DNA from 2 places in the uncultured Romboutsia sp. genome. Region 2 is predicted to be linked to the other one. Evidence: predicted binding sites of a transcription regulator. Region 2 holds the regulator's gene; the other holds the start of a gene.
The links. Region 2 encodes HrcA, which represses chaperone genes, less so after heat shock. Its sites were predicted from a motif close to TTAGCACTCNNNNNNNNNGAGTGCTAA; they were not measured.
Positions count from the first base shown of each region.

Region 1 (3,461 bases), on a different contig from region 2:
AAGTCCATTCCTGCGAATTGATATCTCATTTCAGCCATTCTTCTAGATTGCTCTGAAATTAATATAATAGCAGGTGTATCTTCACTCTTCAGGCTTTCTACTGAATAATTATTTATTCTATCACCTATAACATCTTTAAATAGGTTTTCTATATCAGTTTTTATTTCTTTATTATCTTCATTATCATTTTCCTTTAATATATCAGATAAATCTGCATCTATTCTATTAAAGTGTACTCCTTGATTTTTAAATTCTATCATAGATATAAAATGATTATCTATTGTAGAATCTAATATAACTGCATCTAATCCATAATCTTTAAATAGCTTTATATATTGTGATTGTTGCTCTTCATTACTCACATAGAATACCTTGTTTTCATGTTTTTCTTTGCAATTTTCTAAGTAATCATTAAGAGTTATATATTGTGAGTTTATAGTTTTGAATAATATACTATCTTTTACTTTATCATAGAAGCTTTCATCTTTTAAGCATCCAAACTTAATAAATACTTGTATATCATCCCAGAACTTTTCATAATTTTCTCTTTCATTTTTATATAATGATTTTAATTTATCTGCAACCTTTTTAACTATATGTTTAGAAATTTTACTTACATCTCTATCATTTTGTAAGAAACTTCTAGATACATTTAAAGGTAAATCTGGGCAGTCTATTACACCTTTTAATAATAATAAGAATTCTGGTATAACTTCTTTTATATTATCTGCCACGAATACTTGGTTATTGTATAATTTGACCTTACCTTCTATAAGCTCAAATTCATTTTTTAATTTAGGGAAATATAATATTCCTTTTAAATTAAATGGATAATCTACATTTAAGTGTATCCAGAATAACGGTTCATCAAAAGTCTTAAATACTTTTCTATAGAACTCTTTATATTCTTCATCCGTACAATCCTTTGGAGCTTTTAGCCATAATGGATTTGTATCATTTATAGGTGTTGTATCTACTACTTCATCTTCTTTTGTTTCTTCTGTTTTTATAGTTTCTAAATATATATCAACTGGCAAGAATGAACAATATTTATCTATTATATTTCTTAATGTGTATTCTTCTAAGAACTCTTTACTATCATCTGCTAAGAATAATGTAATTGTTGTTCCTCTTGTCTCTCTATTATCTGATTGTGTCAATTCAAATTCTAATCCATCTTCACTTACCCATCTTACTGGTGTTGCATTTTCTTTATAAGATAGTGTATCTATTTGTACTTTTTTAGATACCATAAAAGAAGAATAGAATCCTAATCCAAAGTGTCCTATTATATCATTTTCTTCATTCATTTTATCTTTATATGTGTTGAAGAAATCTTCTGCACCTGAGAATGCAACTTGATTTATATATTTTTCTACTTCTTCAGCAGTCATACCTATACCATTGTCTTCAAATATAAGTGCTGAATTTTCTTTATCTATAGATACTTTTATTTTATAATTTTCATCAGTATTACCTTTAGCTTCACCTAATGAAATTAGTTTTTTGTATTTATTTACTGCATCGCAACCATTGCTTATAAGTTCTCTTATAAATATATCTTTGTCTGAATATAACCATTTCTTTATTATTGGAAAAATATTTTCCGCATGTATTGATATACTACCCTTTTGATTTGTCATTTTATCTCCTCCTAATTTTAATTAAAAATTTATGGGATAAAATTAAGTTCCCTTTATAGGTATTATTGTATCACTTTTGTTAGCACTGTCAAGTGTAGAGTGCTAATTTATATATTTTATAATTAACTCGTTGTGTTAGTTAAATTTAGTCATTGAAATTACTATGGTTGATTATATAAAAATGAATTATTAAAAATACTATATAGATATTAACTAGCACAACATATTAATTATATAAATTTTGTGCACAAATAAAATACAGTAAGTTAATTTTACTTAACATACTATATTTTAATAAACTTTATTATTACTCTTTTAAATCTATCTTAATTTGTTGATCGTATAGTAGTTTCATATCACTATGAGAGAATGTAGATACTTTCTTAATTTTTCTTATTTTAGAAATATCATTTTCATATCCTTCCAATTTTAATATAGTTGTGTATCTACCAGTATGCCTATCTAGCGATTCCTTTACACTACTACTTATGTCTATCTCATCCCCTTCTTCATCATAGAACCATAAAGTAAGATAACCTGGTACTACTCCATCTTTATAATAAGTATATTTAATTTCTGTGTCAGTTATCTTAATGTCTTCTATTACAACTTTTCCATATTCACTAGTTTCAAAAACTATTGGTAAATTACCTATACTTTGAGGCTCTAGTTCCTTATTTTCTACACTATGAGCAAATGATATTGGTACTAATGTTAATAATTTTGTATCTTTATCAGCTTTTAAAAACTCATATGAATTACTTGCTATTCCAGTTTTAGTATTAACACCACTTCCTCCTTTATCTAATACATCTAATGAGTTATTCTTATCATCAAATAATGCAAATGAGTTTCCTAACATTGGTGTCCAATCTTTAAAAACTTTAGTCGGCTTTTCATTTATACGTATTGTGTTAGCTAAAGGAGATATAGTTACTTTTTCTACATTAATATTATGTTTTATATCTATTTTTTCATTATTATAATCATAAGTTTGATTTATTGTATAATCTTTATTTACATTATAATTATAAGTATTATTAACTGATTTTAATTTATCTACTTTAAGTGATATTTCCCAGTTACCTTCTATACCAAATATATTATTAACTCTAAATACAATTTCATCATTATTATCTATATTAACACTGCTAACATCTATTTTTTGCATACCTTTTAATTCATTTTCAGATATATAAGTTGCTTCATGCTCAATTATTCCACTACTTTCTTCTATTCTTTCACCATCCATATAAGTAGATATAATTGGATTATCAAGGTATGCATCTTTATCTATTTTATTTATATTTTTATCTCTTTTAGATGTATGAAAAACCATTATGTAATTATCATCTATTGATATATTATCTATTGTAAATTCTATGCCCTTATCCTTTACTGTTAAATTTATATTGTTACTCGTTTTTTCAAAATCATTTTTATCTGATAGATACAGTGATTGTTTGTTATGATTAAAATAATCAATTATATACTCTACTGCAAATGTAGTTGTTATAGTTAAAGTAGATATAACAGCTATAGATGCTGCCACTTTTGTAACCTTTTTATATTGATATTTTTTAGTTTTCCCTCTTCTTATCGCATTTTTAGTTACTTCATCTATATTATCCGGCATTTTTATATCATCAAATTTACTCATTATTTTTCCTCCTTCAATATATCATATAACTTCTTCTTTGCCCGTCTTATGTATGACTTTACTGTATTTTCATTACATTCCATAATCTCTGCAATTTGTGGTATGGTCAAATCATGGAAATATTGAAGTATAACAGGAGTTTTATATTTTTCACCCAA
Region 1 is NZ_CATXCO010000008.1:16,023-19,483, forward strand. Features, by position in the region: gene htpG (molecular chaperone HtpG) at 1-1,643, opposite strand, end outside; gene Q5F54_RS01565 (DUF4179 domain-containing protein) at 1,951-3,303, opposite strand; gene Q5F54_RS01570 (sigma-70 family RNA polymerase sigma factor) at 3,303-3,461, opposite strand, start outside.
Region 1: a site for HrcA is predicted at 1,723-1,749, ahead of htpG (molecular chaperone HtpG). Genes of this name have one in related genera too.

Region 2 (3,461 bases):
TTTAGTGAAAGCTACTACTGATGGAGTAGTTCTCATACCTTCTGCATTTGTTATTACTTGTGGTTCTCCACCTTCAAGTACTGCAACACAAGAGTTAGTTGTTCCTAAATCTATTCCTATTACTTTTGACATAATACTTTTCCTCCTATATCTATATATAAATCTATTAATTAATTGATTTATTTGCTTTTATAAATTTTTATTACTTAATTTTTAATTAAGCAAAATTTTATATTTAATCTTCATTAAAATGAAGTTTTAGGTTTAATTAACAAGAAACCTTAACCATACTTGCTCTTAATACTTTATTTCCTAGTTTATATCCTTTTTGAAGTACCATAACAACTTTATTTGGCTCAACTCCATCTACACTCTCTTGCATTACTGCTAAATGTAAGTTAGGATCAAAATCAGCATCTTGTGCTTCAATTTCTTCCACACCAAACTTTGTTATCATATCTTTTAATTGCTTATAAACTAGCTCTACACCTTTAAACATAGTATCTTCTTTATCTGTGCAAGCTTCTAATGCTCTTTCCATACTATCTATAACAGGTATTAATTCATTTAATATTTTTTCATTAGCAAATATACCTATAGTTTCTTTTTCTTGTTGAGTTCTTCTTCTATAGTTTGCATATTCTGCTTGAAGTCTTTTATATTGATCATTAAGAGCATCCATTTCATCTCTTAATTTTTTTTCTTCAAGTTTATCTTCTATATCAACTACATTCTCTTGATTCTCTTCAGTAGTTTCTTCATTCTCAACTACTTCTTCTTGAGCATCATCTTTAACTATTTCTTCTTCTAAGACAGTATCCTTATGTTCCAATACACTGCACCCCTCAATTTATTTTTTATTAAATAATAAATTAATATAATTTACTATTGCATAAATCCTTGCATAATCCATTCTTGTTGGACCTATAAAGCTTATCTTTCCTACTAAGTCCTTATCAATATTGTATGTTGCTGTAACTATACTACAATCTTTAGCTAATTCAAGATCGTTATCACTACCTATTATTATATTTACATTATCCTTTTGTATTCCTTTTGATTTTAACATACTATCTATTGTCTCTTTTTTTTCTATCATATTTAAAAAAGATTTAGCTTTTATTATGTCATTAAATTCTGGATAATTAAATATATTAGTTGCTCCATTTAAAGAAAATACAGCTTCTTCTTCAGACATATTATAGTTAAGAGCATCTATAAGTCCATCTATTAAATTAGAATATTCACCTATTTCATACTTTATAAATGCAATTAATCTTTCATCTATCTCTACTATACTTTTACCTAATACTTTTCTAGTTAGATTGTCAGAAATTATATTTAATTTGGATTGATCTAGATAAATATCACTAGTTAAATCTGCCTTTTTAATATCACCGTTATTAGTTACAACAATAAGTAGTATTTTATTCTCATCTATACTTACTAATTGTATGTGCTTTATAACATTTTTATGGTTTAAACTTTTAGCTACAGCTACTGTTGTATAATTAGTTAACTGAGATAATAACTTTGATGTTTCTTGAATTAAGTCTTTTATATGGCTTACATTATTTTGTATGCAATCTTGAATAAGTTTTTTTTCTTCATTACTTAATTCACTTTTACCCATAAGCATATCTACATATAACTTATATCCTTTTTCTGACGGAACTCTTCCTGCAGAAGTATGGGGCTGTATAAGATATCCTAACTCTTCCAAATCAGCCATTTCATTTCTTATAGTAGCAGCACTAATTCCTAAATCATGTTTTTTAGATATTGTTCTAGATCCTACCGCTTCGGCAGTTTCTATATAATCTTTAACTATAGCTTTGAGGATATTTAGTTTTCTTTCGTTTAGTTTCATTTCATGCCTCCTCGCTGTTAGCACTCATTAAATCCGAGTGCTAACAAGATTATATATATTATATATCATTATTTTTTAGCATTGTCAATAGTTTTTGACTAATCTATAAATTCTATAAATACTGTATTAGATAATTCTCTTCCTCTTTGTGTTAAAGCTATATTATTATTTTGCTCTATAATTAAGTTTAAATTCTTTAATTTGTCTAAAATATTATTATATTTATGCTTAAAATTCACATTAAACTTTTCATAAAATTCATCCAAATTAATACCCTCGTTCATTCTAAGCCCCATAAATATAAATTCTTCCATTTCATCTTTTTTACTTAATACATTTTTTTCTTCTATCGGTTTTTTATTATACTCTAAACATTTATTATACTCTTTTATATCACAAATATTACTATATCTATAATTATTTATATAACCTGATGCTCCTGGCCCTAAGCCCAAATAGTTATCACATTTCCAATATACTATATTATGTTTGCATTCATATCCTTCTTTTGCATAATTAGATATTTCATATTGATGATATCCGTTCTTATATAATGTATCTATCGTATAGTTATATATACTTATATCAACTTCTTCATCATTAAGTTCAAATTCTTTATTTAGATACATATCGTAAAACTTAGTTCCCTCTTCTAATATAAGTGAGTAAGCAGATATATGTGACGGATTTAAATTTATTATTTTATTTAAAGTCTCTTTCCATTCATCAAATGATTGATTTGGAAGTGAATACATTAGGTCAACATTTATATTATCTATTCCTACCTCTATTGCATCCTTATAATTTTTTTCAAATTGTTCATATGTATGTATTCTACCTATATACTTTAAATGATGGTCTTGAGTGACTTGAAGTCCCATACTTAACCTATTTATACCTAATGATTTTATAGCCTTTAATTTTACTTTATTTAAAGTTCCTGGATTACATTCCATAGTTATTTCAGCATCTCTTTTTATATTAAAATTACTATATATATTTTCCATAAGAATAGTTAACTCCTCAGGAGTTAGGATACTAGGAGTACCTCCACCTAAAAATACACTAGTAAATTCTTTGTTTTTAAATTCTTCTTTATATAATTCCATTTCTTTTTTAATGCTTATTAAGTAGTCTTTTTTCTGATTTTTCTCTTCTATTTTGTAAGAGTTAAAATCACAATAGTTACATTTTTGAGCACAAAATGGAACATGTACATATAATCCTAACATTTATTTCTCCTTATCCATTTATTCTCTTATATTATACCAATATTTTTATTTTTTACACTTCTTATATTCTTCAAATGTATAAATTATAAGCACTATTTTAAATAATTTAATCAAAAAGTCTTTAAGTTTATGTATTAATATAAGATACTTAAACATTTAACCGCTTATATTCTTATTAGTATTCATTTATCCTATGTCTATTATTATAAAGAAAGTTAAAAAGTATTTTGAAATATAGATATCATTATAAATAGTGAACCAATATAAAATGAAAGTTACAATTTTAATATATCTGGAACAGTTTATAGTAAGTTGTAAAAGTAACCATACCTTAGAGCCCAATATATTGAAATTTCTAC
Region 2 is NZ_CATXCO010000090.1:108-3,568, reverse strand. Features, by position in the region: partial or broken gene dnaK (molecular chaperone DnaK) at 1-132, opposite strand, end outside; gene grpE (nucleotide exchange factor GrpE) at 269-832, opposite strand; gene hrcA (heat-inducible transcriptional repressor HrcA) at 851-1,870, opposite strand; gene hemW (radical SAM family heme chaperone HemW) at 1,969-3,102, opposite strand.